Regions from separate parts of the Paenibacillus sp. FSL K6-1558 genome, predicted to be linked through region 1. Evidence: riboswitches for the same ligand, from Rfam matches in the RefSeq annotation. Region 1 holds a riboswitch; each other region holds the start of a gene.
What was found. A riboswitch is a leader RNA that binds a small molecule or an ion and turns the genes downstream of it on or off. The one in region 1 is predicted to bind cyclic di-AMP.
Positions count from the first base shown of each region.

Region 2: another riboswitch for cyclic di-AMP. It lies ahead of MHI38_RS16795 (C40 family peptidase); the one in region 1 lies ahead of MHI38_RS26445 (C40 family peptidase).
Region 3: another riboswitch for cyclic di-AMP. It lies ahead of MHI38_RS16425 (3D domain-containing protein); the one in region 1 lies ahead of MHI38_RS26445 (C40 family peptidase).
Region 4: another riboswitch for cyclic di-AMP. It lies ahead of MHI38_RS23260 (hypothetical protein); the one in region 1 lies ahead of MHI38_RS26445 (C40 family peptidase).

Region 1 is NZ_JBBOCV010000001.1:6,070,360-6,076,368, reverse strand. Features, by position in the region: gene MHI38_RS26460 (carbohydrate-binding protein) at 314-1,999, shown strand; tRNA gene MHI38_RS26455 (tRNA-Leu) at 2,192-2,276, opposite strand; gene pelA (pectate lyase) at 2,478-3,431, opposite strand; cyclic di-AMP (ydaO/yuaA leader) riboswitch at 3,808-3,939, shown strand; gene MHI38_RS26445 (C40 family peptidase) at 3,945-4,409, shown strand; gene MHI38_RS26440 (carboxymuconolactone decarboxylase family protein) at 4,548-4,877, opposite strand; gene MHI38_RS26435 (hypothetical protein) at 5,060-5,278, opposite strand; gene MHI38_RS26430 (hypothetical protein) at 5,397-5,726, opposite strand; gene MHI38_RS26425 (xanthine phosphoribosyltransferase) at 5,825-6,009, opposite strand, start outside.
Region 2 is NZ_JBBOCV010000001.1:3,892,398-3,898,406, forward strand. Features, by position in the region: gene MHI38_RS16775 (hypothetical protein) at 1-228, shown strand, start outside; gene MHI38_RS16780 (4a-hydroxytetrahydrobiopterin dehydratase) at 441-734, shown strand; gene MHI38_RS16785 (c-type cytochrome) at 849-1,205, opposite strand; gene MHI38_RS16790 (GNAT family N-acetyltransferase) at 1,355-1,852, opposite strand; gene MHI38_RS16795 (C40 family peptidase) at 2,215-2,685, opposite strand; cyclic di-AMP (ydaO/yuaA leader) riboswitch at 2,689-2,826, opposite strand; gene MHI38_RS16800 (hypothetical protein) at 3,120-3,974, opposite strand; gene MHI38_RS16805 (M1 family metallopeptidase) at 3,985-5,976, opposite strand.
Region 3 is NZ_JBBOCV010000001.1:3,815,324-3,821,332, forward strand. Features, by position in the region: gene MHI38_RS16415 (HD domain-containing protein) at 1-1,223, shown strand, start outside; gene MHI38_RS16420 (TatD family hydrolase) at 1,601-2,368, shown strand; cyclic di-AMP (ydaO/yuaA leader) riboswitch at 2,610-2,863, shown strand; gene MHI38_RS16425 (3D domain-containing protein) at 3,133-4,317, shown strand; gene rnmV (ribonuclease M5) at 4,473-5,018, shown strand; gene rsmA (16S rRNA (adenine(1518)-N(6)/adenine(1519)-N(6))-dimethyltransferase RsmA) at 5,023-5,925, shown strand; gene yabG (sporulation peptidase YabG) at 5,983-6,009, shown strand, end outside.
Region 4 is NZ_JBBOCV010000001.1:5,407,232-5,413,240, reverse strand. Features, by position in the region: gene MHI38_RS23275 (organic hydroperoxide resistance protein) at 1-314, opposite strand, end outside; gene MHI38_RS23270 (Nramp family divalent metal transporter) at 712-2,070, shown strand; gene MHI38_RS23265 (HAD-IA family hydrolase) at 2,201-2,899, opposite strand; gene MHI38_RS23260 (hypothetical protein) at 3,057-3,485, opposite strand; cyclic di-AMP (ydaO/yuaA leader) riboswitch at 3,603-3,778, opposite strand; gene MHI38_RS23255 (glutathione peroxidase) at 4,157-4,636, shown strand; tRNA gene MHI38_RS23250 (tRNA-Leu) at 4,841-4,923, opposite strand; gene MHI38_RS23245 (urease accessory protein UreF) at 5,385-6,009, shown strand, end outside.

The sequences.
Region 1 (6,009 bases):
TTTATCATAAACACTGATGATTCGATATGTCAACCGGTTGACATAAATTTTAAACAGCGCTGTTATCCTATGAAAATAGCATTCGAGTCAAAAAAACATAAAAAATTACAAACAACTGCAATATATCGGGTATTTTTTACAGGAATAATATAGTAGAATTTACAAAGCAAATCCTTTTTTTTGTAAAAAGATCTATCCCAATCGTTTCTGAGAGGATGTGATGCCTCCCTTTTCGAAGTTATGCCGAGAAATTTATTTTTCTTGTCCAGGCTTTCGCAAGTCACTTATATTGAGGAGAGTGAACACATTGAAGATGAAGTTTAAATTTAAAAAATCAGTCAACCTGTTGTTAGCCTGCTTAACTGCCCTCCCCCTAATGTTGACTCCAACCAACGTATCTGCAGCAAGTGACGCCAACATCAACTTATCCTCGGAAAAACAAGTAATCCGTGGCTTTGGTGGTATCAACCATCCGGTTTGGGTTGGTGACTTAACTGCAGCACAACGTGAAACCGCTTTCGGAAATGGTCAGAATCAGCTAGGATTCTCTGTACTCCGAATCTGGGTAGACCCGAACCCCAATAATTGGGCTCTTGAAGTTGCTACAGCCAAACGTGCGATTGAAAAGGGAGCTATCGTTTTTGCCTCGCCTTGGAACCCTCCAAGCAGCATGGTTGAGACGTTTAATCGAAATGGTGATACCAATGCTAAGCGGTTACGTTATGACAAATACGCTGCTTACGCACAACATCTGAATGACTTTGTAACATTTATGAAAAATAACGGCGTGAATCTGTATGCCATATCCGTTCAAAATGAACCGGATTATGCCCATGACTGGACCTGGTGGACTCCACAGGAAATCCTGCGTTTCATGAAAGAAAATGCAGGTAGCATCCAAGGTACCAAAGTCATGGCTCCAGAATCCTTCCAATACCTGAAAAACATATCCGACCCAATCCTGAATGATCCACAAGCACTTGCTAACATGGACATTTTGGGAGCGCATTTGTATGGAACACAGGTCAACAATTTTGCTTATCCTCTTTTCAAACAGAAAGGAGCTGGCAAAGAGCTTTGGATGACCGAAGTGTACTATCCAAACAGTGACAACAATTCCGCTGACCGCTGGCCGGAAGCCTTAGACGTCTCCTACCACATGCATAATGCCATGGTTGAAGGCGACTTCCAAGCCTATGTATGGTGGTATATCCGCAGGCAATATGGACCAATGAAGGAAGACGGTACAATCAGTAAGCGCGGATACAATATGGCCCATTTCTCCAAATTTGTTCGCCCAGGCTATGTCAGAGTAGATGCTTCCAAAAATCCGGATACAAATACTTACGTGTCCGCTTACAAAGGTGATAACAAGGTCGTCATCGTAGCCATTAACCGTAGCACTTCGGCAAAAAGTCAACGCTTTGTGTTGCAAAATGGCAATGCATCCACTGTATCTTCGTATGTAACAGACAGCAGTCGTAATCTGGCAAGTCTTGCACCAATTAACGTTTCCAATGGCGCATTCACAGCTCAACTCCCAGCACAGAGTGTAACAACATTTGTTGCTAATATTACTGGCGGCAACGGTGGCGGCAATGTAGGCACGGGCACCACATATGAGGCCGAAACAGGAACAACACTTACGGATGCAGTCATTGAAACAGCTTATCCGGGCTTCACCGGTTCTGGATATGTTAACTTCAACGCTTATACAGGCTCCGCAATCCAATGGAATGATATCAATAACACAATCACAGGCACCAAAAATGTAAAGTTTCGTTACGCTTTGGAAAGTGGTACGCGGACTCTAGATATTTATGTTAATGGCACAAAAGTACTCAGTAATGAGCCCTTTACTCAAACAGGAAGCTGGTCTACTTGGGGTGAAAAAACAATTCAAGTACCTATGAATTCAGGTACGAATACACTCCGAATCGTAACAACAGGTACAGAGGGACCCAACATTGATAACATTACGGTGACAGCAGCATCATAAGTTATCTGATTCTAAACCTTTTTCTTTTTTAGCTGGGCAAAAAGTAGCCAAGCTCCCATGTGGAATAGACCTAAGTTGCTCTACTCGTCTATTTTGAGACAATACTGTAATTAAAGACTGTTGATTGTTCTTTATATCATTAGATAGAAAAAGACCTCTTAGGCTATTGCTAAGAGGTCTTTTTCTATCTAATGCGGTCGAGAGGACTCGAACCTCCACGGGGGGTTAGCCCACACGGACCTGAACCGTGCGCGTCTGCCAATTCCGCCACGACCGCATATATTGTATCTTTCCAACTAATATCGGCGACAAGAATTAATATACCACGCGTAGTTTAACATGTCAACACATCTATTCATCACCAAATAAGTGCGAAACAGATATGTATCCGATTCGCACTTATCAGGCCTGCTTCAGATTAAGCTTATATATCCGTAAGTAGTGGACTTATTAGAAAATTGGTTAAATAAACAATTTTCTATAGCTTGGACGGCCAGTTGCCGTACCATGCATAACCGCCTCTTCTTTCCTTTTCTATATCGCTCAGCTTATATTTCACAACGCCATCACGTCCCACAAAGATCGGTTTGTCCGTACCGAGTTCATAGAAACGTGCCCAAATCGGTGATGCACTGGAATCAGCAATAATTCGGCTATCCCCATTCGCTCTCTCATACCGATATCCTGTAATTTTCACTTTATTAAACCAGGCTTCGGCACCTTTGATAGATGCAGTGATTCTTGAATTAGCCGGTCTCGTTTTCAGAAACTTCACAATGTTCACGCTTTCACCTGCCGTTAATGAAGGCACTTCATAGATTCTGGCTCCCGCAGGTCTAAGTGAACTGGAATCATGCTGTTGTCCCCAGGCCGTTAACTTCCCACCGGATACCACCTGGGTATTCAGGATAGCATCGACTCCTTTGGAAACTGCATTTTTACTGCGATTTGCAAGAGAACTGTCGATAAAGGAGAAGTTCCCCTTACGTCCTGCGACTTCATCAAGCATGTACATCACATTAATCATCGCATCATCATTATAGGTAATATGTTTATGATAGCCGGAACTTTGATAGACTTGAGGCCAACCGCCATTGGAATACTGCATATTAAGCAAAAAGTTGATGCCCTTGACCGCTGCAGCAGAGTATCGCGGATCATTTGTTTTTTTGAATTCACTTGCTAGCCTTCTGATTTCTGAGTATGTAGCTTTGTTATCGATCGTTGATTTGGCCCATTCACCTGACGTCTGACTGTAATCTTTTCTCCAGCCTCCATCAGGGCGCTGATTCTTTAAGATATCGGACATACTCGCCGTTGTACCGGAAGCATCAGCTGCCGATACGGTCGGTACAGGAAGGATAGCCATTCCCGCTACGGAGAATACCATAGAACACGCCAGTACAAATGTTACTAATTTTTTTGCTTTCACTCGACAACACTCTCCCCCATTCACAAATTTGATTACCTTTATCACATATATTCCAATGAAAACAATTTAAATACAAATTATGTATTTAATATGGTTATAATATGCAATAAATATATTTTTGTCAATATATGCAACAAACCAAAAAAATTTGTTAAACAGAATGGTTTCCTTTTTAGCTCATAACAATCTTGTTTATTATCCAAGTTCTCTCATATGAAACACAAATGACTTTTTTGTAATCTTTAACTCCCTAATTTCAACAAAATGATAACTAAAATCGATAATTCCGCTAACATTGAGGCTAAATGAACACCTTTAAACAGGTTTGACAATTACGCATTTATGCAATATAGTTTCAAATAGTTACAAAAACTTAATTATTCATTTGCCGAGTTTCAGGATTGAAAACGGGGGAACCATTTTGGGTGAATTATTCTTATACATAGGAAATATAGGGAACCTTCTACCGAACCCTTAGCTAACTCCGTAGGCATCGAAGGGAGAACATTGATTTTGAAAAAACTGATTATTTCCATTTTTGGGGCTGCTGTACTATTTACATCCGGGGCAACAAGCACAGAGGCAAGCACAATTAATACGATGGTTAACAATATGACAGGCATCCCGTACAAATGGGGCGGCACAACCATGGCTGGCTTCGATTGTTCCGGGTTTATGAGATATCTTTTCAACAAATATAGCATTGAGCTCCCTCGCACGTCGCAACAACAAGCGAAAGCCGGAACACCTGTCTCCAAAGCAAGCATTCGTACAGGAGATCTGGTCTTCTTCAACACAACAGGTAGAGGCATCTCACATACAGGAGTATACATCGGTGGAGGTCAATTCGCACATGCCTCCAGCAGCAAAGGTGTCAGCATCACCAAGTTGTCCAATCCGTATTTCAGTGATCGTTATGTAACCGCAAGACGGGTGACAGGTCAATTTATGTATAACAAAATGTTGGGTAAACTTTAATTGAATTTAAAGAACGGGGAGTAGCCTTTGGCTACCTCCTTACAGTAAAGAAAGTAAAGATGAGCTATAAAAAAACAAGGTCATACGCCTCTATTAAAGAGGTGTATGACCTTGTTAATTTTTGTTTTACTTCATTCACTAATGGAGCGCCTTCTGCACCCTCATTGCTCCCTGTGACAGAGCATGTCCGCCGCCCACTGCACCAGCAACAGCTACCGTCTCCATGATCTCCTGATCGGTCGCTCCCTTGGACCGGGCTTCCTCCACATGATAGAACGTGCACACTTCGTTATTAGCAAACAAACCGATACCTAGCGCAATTAACTGCTTGGTTTTGGCGTCAAGCACACCCGGCTGGAAGCACTCTCCCGTAAACTCATGATATGATTTCACCACATCCGGGAGAACGTCGCTTAATGCGCCAATCTGATCCTTATACGCATGAACTTTATCATTCATCAATGTCATGACTTGCAACACACCCTTTCGGCTGTAAATACAGCGAATTGTTCCACTGTACCTATCTTCTCTCGCGTGCGTCGCAAATATGCCTGATCCTGATGGTAATTCCAAACATTTGGTGTAGCAGACATTCTCTTTGAAGGAGCTTTCCGGTAACGTGAATCCGTTAAGCTAAGCACTCATGTCATTTATTCACTTAAAACACTTTGACGAGGCTCACTGAACAGCTGATAACGGTAAGACCGATCCAGCTTCACAACACGGCGATTTTGCCTGCGAATAAGTACTTGCTCATCATCCCAGGCTACCACGATGCCCGTTACATCATTAGACTCCAGTTCATCCCGCACTACTCTTACCTTCTCCCCTGACAAACGCAGGGCATCCAATTCTGTATCACTAATCATGTCATAACTCCTATACTCAAATTTCTTTACAAAAAGAGACCTAAATGAAAAGTCATTTAGGTCTCACGTGACTGTATTGGACTGTCATGTCATTCGAAAAAAATGTCCCGACTGAGAGTTACCGCTGCGCGTGCTCTTTGCTGTCGTTCTTCTCGAACCAAAAATCAAGCACTTTGGCGGACATCACACGTTCTTCAAGGTACTCTACTTGGTGCGGTGTAAATTGTTCTTTCCAAGAGAAGGACAACTCTTCACACAAGCCTACAATCGTCAGTAATTCTGACCAGGCAACATAGCGTTTGTACCAGAAAAATTGAGGATGTTCAATCATATAGGGATAAAGGTCATCGAATTCCGTATGTTTACAATCCAGGGCACGTTCAAAATGAACTTTCGATTCCGCCAGCTTATCAATAAAGAATTGTTCTGTTGCCGGTTGGTTCCCCATGGTGTTGCCTCCTCTCCCTAACATAACCCCATTATAAAGGAAATCTAAGGCCATGCAAAGTCATACTTCAAAAATTAGGCCCAATTTCCTTCAAAAAGTCACATTTCATTATCGTCGAATTGCACGGTGCCATTATTCAGTGAACGAATGCGTACAAGAGCTTCTACTGGAATCCCTTGTTCACGGATGGTGCGAGCACCAGCCTGGAAGCTCTTCTCCACCACAACACCAAATCCCACAAGTTCTGCGCCGGAACGCTCAATAATTTTAATTACGCCGCGGG
Region 2 (6,009 bases), 2.2 Mb from region 1:
ATACCGGATCGCTATGTTTTCTTTGAAATGGATGCGGAAGAGTGGGGGAGACTAGGGGAACCGGGACAGCTTGAGGTGGACGAAGCGCTGGCGGAGGACTTGTTCTACGCGCTTGGAGAGGAATCCGTCATTCCGGTTGGGAGCGGTGTGGTGATCCATGACAAAGACCAACACCGGATCCATATTTTGATTGGAGAAGAAGAGCTAACCTTTGTACCTCTAATTTAACATGTGTAGTAACGATAAAACCTTGCGCTTCAAGGCACTGAGCCATCTGTTCTATGGATTTTGGTGCTTTGACGTGGTAAGATGATACTCATGAAAAAGGCGCCGCTGGGCGGTGGCCTGCCTTTTAGGCTGTATGGGCAGCATGTAAAGGTGCCGATGGTCATGTGGATGTAAGTCCGCGATGTCTCATCATATGGGGAGGAAGATAACGCATGGTTTTTACGCAAGAGGAAGTCGAAGCTCATCTGGGAAGGCTGGAAGGCTGGGAGCTGGAAGAGGGACGGTGGATTGTCCGCAAATTTGTGTTTTCTAACTATATGAAAGGGATTGCTTTTGTGGATGAAGTCGCTGCGATTTCGGAAGCATTCAATCATCACCCTTTTATTACTATTGATTATACAACGGTTACACTGCGTCTTACGTCTTGGGATGCAGGTGGCATTACATCGGTAGACATCAAAGAAGCAGAGCAGTACAACGAAGCTTTTGAGAAAATGAGAACATAATAATCTGCACCAACGTCGTCTGCAGGATGATGTTTGTCATGCATACCAAAAGAGGCTCTTGCCTCCCTAACGGGAGGATGGAGAGCCTCTTTGATGCCTTGCGCGCAAAAATGCTTATTTCTTCTCTGCCAGCCACATCGCGATGTGGGCAATTTCCTCGTCCTGCAGTCTGCCTTTGAAAGAAGGCATGCCACCTTTACCTTTGACAATGGTGGAATAGATTTTCTCCACATCATCCTTACTACCGATGTTTGCAAGAGCTGGGCCTACGCCACCTTGAAGCTGATCGCCGTGACAGGAAATGCAGTTGGCTTTCACTAACGTCTCAGCCTGTCCAGCATCCATAGCCACTTCAGGCATGCTTGGTTTGGCTTCCTGCTCCACTTCCTCTTTACCTGGAAGCGTAAACATTAAAACAATAGCTAAAGCACATGCTGCAAAAAATACCCCGCTCATGATCCATTTGTGCATCCCTTATGTCCCCTCCAGAATGAAAGATCATCTAACTCAAACTAATCCCTATCATTATAACGGAAGCCGTCGTTACATCATAGCATTTTGTGGTAATTTTTTGAACTAATCACAAAAGAGAGACAAATTGAAACCATTTAATCGTGAGTTTACTCTCTTGGGCCTTCATAAACCATGCAATGGAAGGGCTTTAAACCACTAGGAGTTTGGCGTTCATATGTATCCTGGATGACAAATCCGCTCTTCAGATATACCTGAATGGCACGGTTATTCCAAGTGAGCACTTCAAGATCAATCTCATTGGATGGATTGCGGCGGATGGCCTCTTGTACAATCGCAGTAACGAATGCTTTACCAAGACCTTGACCACACAGATCGGGGCGCATACCGAGACCGATTCGTGTGACATGCTGGAGCGGAAAATATTGTGCAAACCCATAAACCTGGTCATGTTGATCCAGGATAATGGCATATTGTTGTTGTCTGAGCTGTGCATCACCGAACTCGACTTCGAGTACTTTCATCTGTTCCCAAGGAAGCCAGCTATAGATATTGTAAGGTGGGGCGTATTTCCAGCCACATATAAGTTCAGCATGTTCTTCTTGCATCGGTACAACATGAAGTATCAAAGAGGCTTCATTCTTCATATAACAGTGCATGCTCCTTTCTTCAATATCCGTATCATTGTTCACTCTACAAAAGAGCTGTGTATTAGGCAAGTCTTCATATGATCAAATAAAAATTGAAACAAAAGTCGTGATCATTCCGTTTATATTATAACAGGCTGGGTAAAAACATGATAAGGGCACGGACAAACGAAAGCAGGCGAACGTGTTAGTTCACATACACACCATGACTTGCAACATCGGGAACTACACAGAGTCAGAAAGCATAAAAAAACCGCCGGATACATTCCTGCGGAGAATGTACCGGGCGGTTCTGTTTATACTTCGTATTTCGTTACAGTAGAGTTACATGGTTCCAACATCATGTTGATTACAGCTTGTACCTAGTCAAGGGCCAGTGACTCATAATCGTCCGTGCTCATGATCCGTTTAGCGCCAACGTAGCGGTTAGCCCAGTAGTTCTCACTCAAAGAGCTGATCGTTACACCTTTGGAAGAAGAAGAATGTGCAAACTTGCCACTTCCTACAAAAATGCCTACGTGTGATATACCTTTACCTGTTGTGTTGAAGAACACCAGATCTCCAGGTCTCATCTCCATGCGAGATACGGAATCACCCATGTCGTATTGGGAGCTAGATTGACGAGCCAAATCAATACCTAATTTGTCGAATACATACCGTGTGAATCCGGAGCAGTCAAAACCGTCAAGCGTTGTTCCTCCGCTTTTGTATGTAGTTCCCATTGCTGAATCAATTACTTTATCCATCTTAGAATCTGCAAATGCGCTGCCTGCTCCAAGTGATAATGCAAATGTGAGGCTAAGTACTGCTGCGGTCAGTTTCTTCTTAAACAAGTGATATACCCCTTCCAACGCCTGCGAGGTTAGCTTAAGGATTCGGTTGAAGGTCCCCTATGATCCCTCTGTTTCAAGATCAATTCACCCATAACTGGTTCCCCCGCTTCCCAGGTGCCAGGAATTTGGCTATGCTAGTTATGCACCTGAAAAATGAAAAGAAAATTTAATTTTAAGGATTTAATTTAAAGTTGTTACAAATAAGGATTTAAAGATTACAAAGTTGTTACTAAAAACTCACTGCGCTTATTGTACCAGAGGCTTAGTACTTTGGCAACGTTTAGCAGTAAAATTAACAAAAAAAACCTCGACCTTTGACGGGGAAAGGTCGAGGTTTGCGTATTTATACGTAATAACCAATGAAATGTTTAATATAAGATGGTAACATTTCTTTATTTTTGAAAGCGATCTCAGACGGCGTGTAACATTTTAGTTCAACGTATATGATTTTCATGTCTGGTAGATGTGGACTGCCATAAACGGAAATGACTACATACTTTCCACATACTGAGTAGGCTTCGAGCAAGCGGATAGGATTGTTGCAGGATTAATCCGGATAGTCCTGTCAAGAACCAGGAAGCGGAAGTGAATGCACCAAAGACCACTAAATGCACAACTCCCAGCACCAGCGCAATGCCGATGACAGCAAAGATGCGGCGCACAGCAATCCACAGTCCCTTGAGCGTCCCGTGAATTCGCCCTTCTGCTTCCGGGTCAGAAATACCAAACTGCATGTAGAGCACTGCATGATGTACAATCCAGCCATAAATAATCCAGCCTGCTACATATGGAATGCCGGGAAGTAATAAATGAAGAGAATGAAAACTGTCCATTATTGTAGAAAACAATTTGGGCAGAAGCCAGTATGCAGGCAAGAACATGAGAAAGGTACGTATCGTGTGTAGCAATATCATGGGTTTCCATAACGTTTTGATGCCCCGAATAAAAGGAATGCGTTCTTCAGTAGATTGATAATGTTGCAGGGAGTAGAGTAACCCGGCCTGAATAAGTGGACTGATCAGCAGGCGAAGCAATAACATGCCGCCCAAAATCCACAGATAACGCTGGACCTCCGGACCGGACAGGCTGAGCTGGCTTTCCATTTTAAATAAAAGTGTGCTTAGCTCGCCGACATCATCCGTTGGATAACGTAGTAATAGAGGAACGACAGCCGATTGAACCAACCGGTAGATGAAATAACCCCAAGTTAATTGATAGATAAACAAGAGTGCGGCAATAAACATATGCTGACGGACAAGAAACCAGCCTTCACGAATTTTTGCTTTCACTGTCTCCACCTCACCATGACAGACCTCCGAATATGGCTTCAATTAGTTTCGTAGCACTCATGTTCCAGCGGGATTTGACTTGCTCGTCCAGTCCGGTTCTCAGGAAATTGTTCATATGGCGATTTTCGAGCACGATGTCATACAAAGGGTCAGTCATGGCCCAGGTGACAGGAGATGTATATGTCAGTTTATAGGTGACGCGCTCCTCGCGGCCATCCCAGTGTTTGGTTACGATATGGCCGTCCTCAAACGCAATCCGAACAGGAACCTTGGGAAAGTCACTGCCTTTTTTGATAATGGTGACAGAGGACTCGTACATTTTTTTGCCGTCCTTCTCTATAGAAGAAACGTTGATCTTCTCTACAGCAAAATCGGCCATGCCGTTCCGGTAGACATATTGGTCAAAGTAATCCGCCCAGGAGGTGCGGGTGACTTGCTCAACCACCTTTTGAAAATCACCCGTTGCAGGATGTTTAAAACGATATTTTTTTACATACGTCGAAAGGATTCGTTCCATGGTCTTCGCTCCGACTTGCTGTTCAATGCCGAGTAGCACCAGTTTGCCCCTTGTGTACACGTTGGAAGCATATTGATTCTGTGAGTCAAACTTCCACGAGGGCTGTGTTAGAGGAGCCGGAGATGTGATCAGACCTGATTGTACCGGTAGATTCGGAATCAATCCGTATTCCTGTTCCATCAGTTTATCTTCTGCATAGGAGGTGAACCCTTCATCCAGCCAGGCCTCCTCAAACTCATTGCTCGCAACCATGCCGTAGAAGTATTGATGTCCAATTTCATGAACAACGGTGCGTTCCAGATCGTAACCCGGTGTTGTGTCATCGGCCCCAAAGGCTGTAATAAGAGTCGGGTACTCCATGCCTCCGGCCCCGTTTGCGGCTTTTGGCGGAACCACGATAGATAAGGTGGCATAAGGATAGGGGCCAAACCACTTGCTGTAATTCGTTAATGCGGCTTTGGCAGCAAAGAGATACCGCTCCTTCAGATCCTGATGTGCCGGATCAAGGTAGAGTTTAATGCGTACACCGGGCACGTTGGGGGCAGAGAAGGGCTCCTCCGCATACACAAAATCAGGTGAGGCTGCCCAAGCGAAATCATGCACATCATCGGCATAAAATTGATACACTTTCTCACCATTCTTCAAGGTTGCCTGCTGCGTGGGGAATCCGGTTGCTGCCACCTTGTATGTTTCGGGTACTCGGATACGCACACTGTAGATACCGAAGTCAGCATAGAACTCGGAGTTCCCGTGATACTGATGCAGGTTCCAGCCTTCTATGGTACGGCCCCGTCTTCCAACAGGCTCGTAAGCACTGAGTTTAGGAAACCACTGGCCTGCCATGACAAAATCATCTGTTTTGCCCATCCTTGCGAAAATTTTGGGTAAACTTACTTCAAACGATGTGCGTATTGTGATGCTTTCCCCGCCCTTGACGGGTTTAGGGAGACGAACCTTAATCAGTGTTTTGTCTTTGATGTTCCCGTCATCCGGCTGTACATACTGCATCCGGTGTAGCAGAGAGAGCCCATCCTCCGTCTGCATGTCAGTAAATTTCATGGAGCCATAACCATCTGTAGGCATGACATCGCCGCGAAGCTTACCGCCCGATTCTTTCATAAATGTAGTATCCGCAGAGGAGAATGCATTAGGGTACATATGAAAATAAAGTTCGTTCACCGTTTTTTTGCCCGGATGAGTCCATGTTATGGTCTGTGTGCCTTGCAGTTTGTTCCCCTCGTTCAGCTTCACATCCATGTGGTATTCAACCACACGATTGCTGTATACCTCGGCTGTAGGGGATTGTACACTTTCCGGGGGGGCGGGCGCTCCGTTTTTGGCTGGAGGCTTGCCCGATTCTGGAGCGAGTACGGGTAACTCAGATGAAATGGAGCGATTGTAACCGAGTGTGATCCATACCCCTCCGGCAAACAGGCATAAGGCCAGGGATATGATGAGCCAGCTCTTGGCGCGTCGTGGAATCATCGTTCAATACCTCCCGTTGACAAGCATCTACAG
Region 3 (6,009 bases), 2.3 Mb from region 1:
TTCATGTGCAAGAACCGATTATATGGCAATTGATCAATACACCTGAATTTCAGAGGCTACGCCGCATTCGTCAATTAGGGACATCTTATCTTACTTTTCACGGGGCAGAGCACAGTCGGTTCTCCCATTCGTTAGGTGTATACGAAATTACCCGAAAAATCATCTCTCAGTTTGAACGTAGCCACTATTCGGACTGGCCCAAGGAAGAAAAGCTGGTGACGTTGTGCGCCGCCTTACTTCATGATCTCGGACATGGACCATTCTCTCATTCAATTGAAGAGGCTTTTGACATGAATCATGAGGATTGGACATGCCGCATTATCAAGGGTGATACCGAAGTAGGGGCGATTCTAAGACGGTATGCTCCTGATTTTGATGAAAAAGTGGCTTCCGTTATCCAGAAGACGTATGATAAACCGATTGTCGTGAACCTGGTAACCAGTCCGCTTGATGCAGACCGAATGGATTACTTGCTCAGGGATGCCTACTTTACAGGAGTTAATTATGGCACGATCGACTTGGATCGTATTCTGCGCATGCTGCGTCCATTTCATGGACGAATTGTAGTTAAAGAGTCTGGTATGCATGCTGTGGAAGACTATCTGATGTCACGATACCAGATGTATTGGCAGATTTACTTCCATCCTGTGACGCGTAGCTCCGAGATTATATTGCGACAAATCTTTAAGCGGGCAAAAGAACTTGTGAAGCAAGGCTTTCCATACCGTTTCATGGTAGAGCCACTGCCCAAACTGTTTGAAGGAGAAATTTCAGTTCATGAATATCTGCAGCTTGATGAATCGTTAATTCAAACAGCCTTTATGCAGTGGCGTAAGGAGGACGATTCTGTTCTAAGCGAGTTGTGCGAACGTTTTATGGATCGCAGGTTATATAAGTATGTGGAACTTGAACAGATCGACTTGGACATCATTGAAGAGATTCGGGAAGCATTTGTACAAGCAGGATTGAATCCCGAGTACGATCTTGAAATTGATTTTCCGACGGATAATCCGTATGATGTGTTTCGTCCAGATCAATCCACAGATAAGCAAATTCTTCTGCTCGATCGGCAGGACAAGTTGCATGAGCTGTCAGAAGTTTCTGATATTGTTCGTTCCATCAGTGGACTTCATCTGGGCAAACATCATCTGTACTATCCGCAAAACAAGGTGGATGCCATCCTTCATGAATTACCGTCCCATATACGCCCCTATTTTCTATAAGCTTGAGTCGATGCAGCAGGGTGAAACATTTTGATATCAAAAGACTTTCTAAGAGAGCTATTTTACATGATACAGTAATCTGCTTTAATGGGGAGGATGTGTAGATCGACATAATTTTGTAATTCGAGTGAGTAATTATACAGTTTCTAACGCCTTTTCTTGCAAGATGTTGATTTGACTTTTTATTTTCCTTCTATATATAGTAGCTTGAGTGCTAAAACTGAAAATACTGAAATTGATGCTTGTCCCAATCATTTAATGATGCAAAAAAATAAATTTGAAATTCAAACGCAAGAATTCCTGTACAAGAATAAGAGGAGTTCCCATGAAAAAATCATCGGCATTTGACTTTCGACATGAAGGGAGAACGAGAAAGCATGTTATTCGACACACATACTCATCTGGATGCACCACAATTCGACGAAGACCGAGAGGACATGATTAAACGGGCCGTTCAGGCCGGAGTTACTCGCATGATTAATATCGGCTTTAATCGGGAGACGATTCCAACAACGATCAAACTGGCCGAAACGTATGATTTTATCCACGCAGCTGTAGGCTGGCACCCGGTGGATGCCATTACGATGCAAGAGGGAGATCTCGAATGGATTGCATCATTGTGCAAACATGAGAAAGTGGTAGCAATTGGCGAAATCGGTCTAGACTATCATTGGGACACTTCCCCTAAGGAGGTACAGCACCGCGTATTACGACAACAAATTGCATTGGCACGTGAATTGAGTATGCCTATCGTCATCCATAATCGGGATGCTCATGAGGACATTGTGCGTATTTTACGTGAGGAGAAGGCTGGTGAGGTTGGAGGTGTGATGCATTCTTTCTCTGGTAGCTGGGAAACGGCGAAAATGTGTCTGGATTTAGGGTTCCATCTGTCCTTCGGAGGACCGGTCACTTTCAAAAATGCCAAGCAACCGAAAGAGGTGCTCGCCAAGGTTCCGATGGATCGATTTTTCTTAGAAACGGACTCCCCGTATCTTACACCGCATCCTTATCGTGGAAAACGAAATGAGACAGCGCATGTACGTCTGGTTGCTGAAGTAGCTGCGGAAATTAAAGGCATTTCGGTAGAGGAAATTGCTGCAATTACCACCAAAAATGCCATGGAACGATTTGGGATTCGATAAGAAAACGAGTAAATCGGGTGAAAAAGGGAGATACAGAGAGGTAATTTGCTCTTTGTTTCGAATAATTGCAGAATATTACAATATTTTAACCAAATATTTAGAAAAACGTACTTGATCCGTGCTTTACAACATGCATCAAAACAGGATATCATCTTTTCAGTGAATTGTTGCGCGGAAAATTGGACAGATGTTCGGGGGATGAACAAAGGGACACTTTCCGATGAGACAACATTACTTTCATGAATCAATCTCGCTGAGTCTCCGTTAACGGAGAGCGGGGGAACCAATAGGGCTTAAACATCGGTGATTCTAGCCGGTGCGCATCGTTCGCTGACCCAAAAGCAGCGGAATGTTCTGCGAAGCCGTATTTGATTTCTTCTTTGGGTCTCGGGGTGAATTCAAGGGCGTCCGCCATGAGCGGGTGACCTAAGATAGGGCGGCTCTCTTTCGCCCGAACCCGACAGCTAACCTCGCAAGCGGAAAAAGAGAGGCAACCTCGTGCATGAATTTCCGATATTCAAAATCATTCGGAAGCCACGAAAGGGTCTCTTACACTCTTTCTTTGGCTTTTTTTGTTTTGAATAAAAGAAATATTGTCATCATACGGTATGTATTCAGGAGGATGACATCATGTTGCGAAGAGGGGTTCATGGTGCAGAACCGGTCATTATCTCTGATCTGTGTTCTGTAGAAAAATTGTTATAGTCGCGTCAAAGACATCATGCATTACTTTAGACGGCGAGGCTATGAAGGAGGACGGAGAAGTGGGCATATTCCAACCAGAAGAGACCCATGAGTCACGATCATCCAGTAAGTCTTTCGCGTTGCGGTGGAAGCATGAGAACTTGCGTCAAATGGCATTGATCGCGATATTCTCAATTGCGCTTGCAATCATGATCTTGTTAGTCGTTTACGGTCAGGCCGGGAAGCAGGTTTCACTGGTTATTGACGGCAAAGCTCAAGTGGTAGAGACTCGTACAGGAATGCTTCAGGAAATGCTGGAGGAGCAGTCAATCACAGTCAGCCCTCACGACAAGGTATCCATGCCCATGAATGGGGCGATTACAGACGGAGACCGAATCGTTATTGAGCGGGCCGTTCCAGTTAAAATCACGGCAGACGGAGACACCAAGACTCTTTATACAACCGATTCATCGGTACAGGGTGTAATTCAGCAATCAGGTATTCAAGTTGAAGATCATGATAAAGTGTATCCAGCGCTCGGAACCGCAATTAAAGCGGATATGAAGATTCGTGTAGTGCGTGTAACAAAGCATACAGTGGATGTGAAACAACCGATTGCTTACAAGGTTGTGAAAACGGCAGACCCAAGTTTGTTCCAAGGAGATAACCGTGTTGTAGTGAAAGGCAAGGAAGGCACAATTGTGCAACATATCGAAAAGGTATTTCAAGATGGAGAACTCGTCTCCAAAAAAGTGGTAGGTAAAACGGTTGCCACCAATCGTGTAGATAAAGTGATTGCGGTAGGTACGAAAGCTAAACCGGTTGTGAAGGAACCTGAGGTTCAATTGGTATCTGCCAAAACTTCGACGACCAAAAAAGCTGTAACAACGAACTCGAAGAAAACATCTGCCTCGGGCAGCAAGGTGATTACGGTCTCCGGGAATTCTTTTAAATACTCTAAAGTTTTGAAAAATGTATCGATGACAGCCTACTCTTCTGAAGAGCCGGGTATTGGTACAAAAACAGCTTCCGGTACTCGTGTAACGGAGGGGCGCACCATTGCAGTTGATCCCAAGGTCATTCCAATCGGCTGGTGGGTATACATTGAGGGCCTCGGCTTCCGTCGTGCGGAAGATACAGGCGGCGCTATTAAAGGCAACAAAATTGACGTTTATTATGACAGTGTGAAGCACGCCCTGAATTTCGGACGTAAAAAAGGCAAAACGGTCTATGTGATTGGTCCAGTTAAGCCGGAAGCGAACTAAAATCGTTTTACTTTGAAATGGGAATGCTATAAAATAGTTGCATGAATGATTCATGCGGAATATGCGGCGGAGGGGTCTGAATTCAGTCTCCTCCGCCGTTTGGCAGAGAAGAGGATATTCCTCTTCTTTTTGCGTTAGAAAGGAAGAAAAGGAACATGATAAAAGAAGTGATTGTTGTGGAGGGTCGTGACGACACGGTAGCGATTCGTCGGGCGGTCGAAGCGGATACGATTGAAACCGGAGGCTCTGCCATTAATCAGCGTATTCTGAAGCGAATTGCACTTGCTCAAGAGAGACGTGGCGTCATTATCCTGACGGATCCGGATCATGCGGGAGAGCGTATCCGTAAAATTATTGCCAATAAGGTTCCTGGTTGCAAACATGCGTTCATTCCAGAGGCGGATGCAACGCGCAAAGGAGATATCGGAGTAGAGAATGCTTCACCGGAAGCTATTCGTCATGCACTTGCTCGCGTACACACATCCTATGAGGGCGCACCTAGTCTAATCGATTGGGAGGACCTCATTGAAGCAGGATTGATCATACACCCGCAAGCAGCCGCACGACGTATGGAGATGGGTAATCTGCTTGGTATCGGGTATTGTAACGGCAAGCAGTTCCATAAACGGCTGAGTGTATTTCAGATTACAAGAGAAGAGTTCTCCACTGCATTAGCGCAAATCGAACGTGAAGGAATGTGAGCATATGAAGGATATGGAGCAAACCATTGAAATAGCAACACCCAAACGTACCAAAGAAATTATTCAAAAGCATGGATTCTCTTTCAAAAAAAGTCTGGGTCAGAACTTCTTGATCGATCAAAATATTTTGAACAAAATCGTAGGCGCGGCTGATTTGGACGAGTCCAAGGGAGCGCTGGAGATTGGTCCGGGTATCGGAGCACTTACAGAGCGTCTTGCGCGTATAGCGGGTCCTGTTACAGCGGTTGAGATTGACCAGCGCCTGTTACCGATTCTTGGAGAAGTGATGGAACCATACCCTAACGTGCGCGTTCACCATGGAGATGTACTCAAGCTGGATTTGGCAGAACTATTTGCCACGGACTTTGCCTCCGTTGATAAGGTAAGTGTAGTAGCGAACTTGCCCTATTATGTAACGACTCCGATCATGATGAAGCTTTTGGAGGAAAAGTTGCCAGTGGATAGCATTGTGGTCATGATACAGAAGGAAGTAGCCGAACGCATGGCGGCTGCACCAGGTTCCAAAGATTATGGTAGCCTAAGCATCGCCGTGCAGTATTACAGTATGCCCGAACTGGTCTGTGTGGTGCCGCCTACTGTATTTATCCCACAGCCTAATGTAGAGTCGGCGGTAATTAAACTGAAGGTGCGTGAGCACCCACCAGTACAGGTTCCGAACGAAGCACACTATTTCGAGGTGGTACAGGCTTCTTTTGCCCAGCGGAGAAAAACAATCTCCAATAATCTCAAAGCTCGTTTCTTCACCAAGGAGAACAGAGAACAGGCAGACATCCTGTTAGAGCAGGCAGGTATTCAACCTTCACGGCGTGGTGAGACATTGAGTCTACAGGAGTATGCAACCCTTAGCACCGTAATGTGGGAAGCTGGGGTTCGCGGCGAGCTTTAATTTCAATGAACCAATCCGGGTCTCTGCCCATACGATGGGGTAGAGGTGATAATGGTGATGAATATCGGAGACTTGGTCGTTCGG
Region 4 (6,009 bases), 660 kb from region 1:
CCCGGCATACTCACATCCAGACGAACCGCTAGCTTGAATCCGTCATCTGTTGGATCTTTGCCGATCGATACGTTGCTGGTTACAACGACATTCTCCAATTTCACACCTGCTTTGCGTGCCACGTTAGCCAGAGCGCTCTCGTAACATGCACCGTATCCAGCTGCAAAAAGTTGCTCGGGATTTGTACCTTCTCCACCAGCACCGCCAAGTTCTTTCGGCATTTTCAGATCATGTTGCAGTACACCGTCCGAAGAAGCCACCGAACCTGTTCGTCCACCTTTTACTGTCGCTGTTGCTGTATATAAAGCTTCCATCAGAATCTCTCCTTCGTTAATAAAGTTTTGACTGCCTACAATTCATTTTAAACTTCTGGCTCGATTTGAAACGTCTGATTGTGTACTTTATCAGCTTTTACATTTGGCTAAATTTCATGCGTACGTGATAAAAGTCGTATCTTTTTACGAAATGGGTACGATATAAAGAGGCTCTTCGAAAAATTCTCCTTTTTTTTGTCCGACTACACAAAAGTTGCACTAGACAAAAATTATTGAGGGTGTACAATGTAAACATGAACATAAAATTTTAGATATATGAGCACTCGTATTTATCCCGTTTATTTGCCACAGCATTTGTGCTAGAGCACATCCTAAAAATGAATTTATTCCGGCTACAGGCCGGCCACATCTTATTGTAAAGTCAGGTGATCCATGTATGAGTCAAAAAAATCCGTTCAATTCTCCATCCAGCGAATATGCGTCTGCTTCCGCAGCTACGATGGCCCCCTCGCTAGGTAAGGCACACAGTTCCATGAAAGTACCCAAAAATGCGGCATGGTGGAAAAAGTTCCTCGCCTTTGTCGGCCCAGGGTATCTTGTCGCTGTTGGTTATATGGACCCCGGCAACTGGGCTACGGATATCGCAGGCGGCTCGCAATTCGGTTATACGTTATTGTCCGTCATCCTTTTTTCCAACATGATGGCCGTGGTGCTTCAATCCCTCGCAGGCAAGCTAGGTATTGTCACTGGGCGTGATCTCGCCCAAGCCTGTCGTGAACGCTTCAGCGCTCCCGTTGTCATGATGTTATGGATTCTATGTGAACTGGCTATCGCGGCTACGGATCTCGCCGAAGTCATCGGCTCAGCAATCGCTCTTAAACTTTTGTTTAACATTCCCATGTTGTACGGTGTGATTATTACCGCAGTGGATGTATTACTCATTCTCGTACTACAAAACAAAGGATTCCGTGCACTGGAAACACTCGTCATCGTGCTGATGGCAACCATTGCTCTTTGTTTCGGCATCGACCTATTTTTGGCGAAACCGGATATGGGCGGTGTTCTTCACGGATTCGTTCCTAGCACCGAAATTTTGCAAAACCCGGCCATGCTCTACATCGCCATTGGCATCATCGGAGCTACCGTTATGCCGCACAATCTGTATCTGCATTCATCCATTGTGCAGACCCGTCAGATTGAGCAGACGACTCAGGGCAAAAGAGAAGCTATCCGCTACACCACACTGGATTCAACCATTGCTTTGACGTTAGCTCTGTTCATTAACGCAGCCATCCTGATCGTATCTGCAGCTGTATTCCACAGCGCTGGCATGACACAGGTAGCAGAGATATCCGATGCATATCATCTGCTAACCCCACTGCTTGGTACAACGATCGCCAGTGTCTTGTTCGGCGTAGCTTTGCTCGCATCCGGTCAGAACTCAACCCTTACAGGCACGCTTGCAGGACAGATCGTCATGGAAGGCTTCCTGAATATCCGTATCCCGGCGTGGTTGCGTAGACTGGTTACCCGACTGATTGCGATCATTCCTGCTGTTATCGTCACTGCTATTGCCGGTGAGCGCGGCACTGAAGAGTTGCTGATCTTGAGTCAGGTCATCCTGTCCCTGCAGCTGCCATTCGCCGTCATCCCGCTTGTGATGTTCACAAGTGACAAAAAAAGCATGGGGCCTTTTGCAAACAAACTGTGGCTCAAAATCGTCTCTTGGGCTATTGCCGCTATCATCGTTGTGCTGAATGTGTATTTAATCATCCAGACCATCATGCTGTTCTAGTTTATATATGAAAAGGCCGATTCGCTGTTGGTATTGATCCCAACGCAAATCGGCCTTCTTTGTATCATTATTGTGATACGCTCTAATACCCTCATACCTTTAATCTACCCCACACGATCTAACCTGAGACTCATATAGATTTACCTGCATTCTCATCGGGTATGAGTAGCGGCAGCAGTTCATCTAGGGACTCCACCGTCCAGTCTGCACGCTCGCCATCCGAGAGCTCTGGCTGAAACCTTCCGTATCCTTGCAAAATACGAATGGTGCGTAAGCCTAAACTACGTGCTGGCATAATATCATTATCAATTCGATCTCCAATCATAACCGCTTCTTCCGGCTCGCATCCAGCTTGCTTCAGAGCAACCGCATACAACTCCGGATCAGGCTTGGACACCCCTTCTTCTGCCGAACAGGCCAGGACATGGACATATTTACGAAGTCCGTAACTCTCCAGCCTTGCTTCAGTCCCAGGGCTCTGATTCGCAATGATGCCAATGCGATAGTGATGCGAAAGCTGTTCAAGCACCTTGGTTGCAGAAGGAAACGGTTGCTCCAATTCTTTATGGAATTTTAGCTTGTCCTGAATCTGAATGCGGTGATCTTCATCATCAATATATGTACGTATGGCCACTTTCATGGGCCACTGTTCATAATTACGGTAACAGGTAGCAAACAGTTCTCTTACCGCCTCAATCTTTACTGGATAGCCATAATCATTCGCTTCCCGAACGAACTGCCCAATAATATCATCTACAGGCTCCCATTCGTCCACCAGCGTATCCCCCACATCAAAAAACAACCACTTCAATCCGGCAATATCCGGCACGCTGATTCCTCCTCGTAAGCTGCAGGTTATCCCTCGCTTCTATACTACCGTACTGTTTCCATAAAAAAAGAAGACCCACGACAAGCATGAGTCTCCTCAAATTCCGTTAGTCTATACCTGCAATTATAACAGGCGTCTTACCTTGGATCAATGTCAATCACAAGCTGCTCACTTCAGCCTCCGGTTTATTGCAGCTATTAAGAAGGAACCCGACTTCTCCATTCAGTGAATACACAATTTTATCGGCGCCCATTCCACGATAAATCCCTTTAGGATGGCTCTGCTCCGTGATCACACACAAGGACTTCGATGTCCAAGAGCGACAAATTTGGAGATAGCGGCATGTCAAGTTCAGACTGTTCTCAAAAATAAATACATTGCCTACACTGCCTTGCGGCAAAAACCATTTCTCAGCAGCTGCTGTATTCATACGGATGACGTGTTCTACGCCAAGACGGCGAAGTTTGCGCTCCTCATCAGCACTGTTCGTCAGAACGGCAAATGGCATTTTTTTATACATCAGCAATTTCACAAATTTACGTCCTGCTTCATTCGGAGCGGTTACCAAAATCATCTCTTTATCCATTCTTCGTTCCTCCCTTGGCGTGAAAAGACAACAAAAAAGAAGCGTGGGGACCAAGGCCTCCGAAACGCTTCTTAAATAATCCATGACGAAATCGCCATGAACCAGCGTGCGGTTTGTTGCCTCTCCCTTTAACGCTTACGAGGTTAGCTGACGGATTCGGGCGCGAGAGTCGCCCTATTTCCGGCTTTCACCGAAAAATTCACCCCATGAATGTCCGCTGCTGTCATACAGCCCATTCTGTTGGTTCCCCCGTTTTCCATCCACAATGAATGGAAACTCAGCGATTAAAACATCGTTCGTAAATCTTGAGTATAAGACCGATCGATATTATCGTTTGTTTCGTTTTTCAGGTACAATTTAATTAAAATTCAAATTACGCTATGAATCATACACCCGTACCATCATCATGTAAAGTGCATACAGATCACCGAATCGCCAGATTTCCGGCAATAACCTTTGATAATAACGCTTACAATGAGGTCATACGCTATCCTTCTCTTCCAAGCTACCTAATTCTCAACCGCACAAAAATTGATTCATGTATTTCTCATCCATTTCGGAGTCCAGCAAGCGAATGGTTATAACAACGCTAAATCCAAATAAGTTTTGCATTATTTAATTGTTTAAAATATAATAAGTTTATTAAGAATAACAGGATGGAGGCGTTCCCCATGTCAGTCTATGATTACAAAGTAAACACCCTTCGCGGACAAGAGATTGAGATGTCCCAATATCGCGGCAAAGTGTTGTTAATTGTGAATACCGCAAGCCAGTGCGGTCTCACCCCTCAATTCAAGGGCTTGCAAGAGCTTCAGGATAAATTCCAGGATGCTCCGTTTGAAGTGCTTGGATTCCCAAGCAACCAATTCGCGCAGGAAAAAGGATCTTCCGACGATATTGCTGAATTCTGTCAGATGAATTATGGCGTAAGCTTCCCGATGTTTGAAAAAATTGACGTCAATGGTTCAAGCGCTCATCCGCTCTTCCAACACATTACGAAAGAAGCACCAGGCTTGCTCGGTTCCAAAGCCATCAAATGGAACTTCACCAAATTCCTTGTCGATCAGGACGGTAAAGTTGTGAAACGATATGCTCCGCAGACTACACCGGACAAAATCGAAGAGGATATTCAGAAGCTGATTAACAAATAAATATAGACTTTTGAACAAACATATAAACGAAAAAAGCCACCTATAAAGCAAAGAGCCAGAAACTGCTCAAGCTTTTGGGCGGCTTTTTTGCGTCCTCTCTTTTAACACATGTCCTCATCCTGAATAATTCGTCCTTGTTGCTATATGAAAACAAAAAAAGAAGCTCTCCATCACGGAAAGCTTCTCTCGTAAATCTTCATATGATGCGGTCGAGAGGACTCGAACCTCCACGGGCATACGCCCACTACCCCCTCAAGATAGCGTGTCTGCCATTCCACCACGACCGCATGTCGTAAATTATCGGCAACAGAATTGATTATACCGGATTCTTAAACAAAAGTAAAGTCTTTATTAATCACTTTATGAATGACTTTATGAATGACATTTTACTACAACCGGCTTTACTCTAAATTGATAACAGTTCTTCACCCCTTCCTATTCCACACCTCTTGCAAAATTCAGTCATATTTCCTCGAAAATTACATATCATTAATCTGATTCGGCAAAATGGCCAAAGTGATTTTAGACATGGATATATGACACAGATAGAATTTTTAATGTTATATTATATAACACTAATTATGAATTGTATTTAATTAAGTTTTTTATTTTCTCATAAATCATTGACAAAACACGGATATTTATGTGAATATATATATCATATAATTCGGATTTACACATTAAACTTAAGAAAAGATCATCATATGTAATTAAACATAACACAATAAAGCGCAGGAGGCGAATGATCGTGAACCGTGGGAATAAGCTACTCGATTATGCGAAACTGCTTGATCCCTCTGTCCAGGTGGGAGGATTCACCCATTTCTTCGGCATGGACACCCACATCAAGGAAGGCACTATTCGGACAGCTGAGGAACTTGAATCATTTATGCGTTGCCAGTTACACCCCAGTCTCGTTCGTCTAGAAGGTATGGCTATCAAGGGGATTTACACCGCAACAGATCATAAGGATACTTGGCGAATTGCCCTGATCGACAAACTTGTGCATGTACAGCGAACCCCTCCTGAACTTAGAGAGCAAGCAACAATCATAGGCAAACGTTTAATCAAACTGTCTCGCGCCTTGCATCCTTGGATCGACCTTAGCCCGCTTGAACAAATCTTCGTAAAATACAATTCAGTTGGTTGCCTCCCCACCGTTCACGCCTGGATCAACCACCACCTCGATATCCCCGTCGAAGAGGCGGTTCTCGGCTACTTACATTCAGCCATGAATGCATGCGTATCCGAAGCTTGCAAAGTTATCCCCCTAAATGAAAATGCCACTCGGGAACTGCTGGCTCGCCTGACCGCAGACCTTGAGAATGAATGGACTACCGTGAGCGCCTCCTCACCGGATGCACCCATGCATC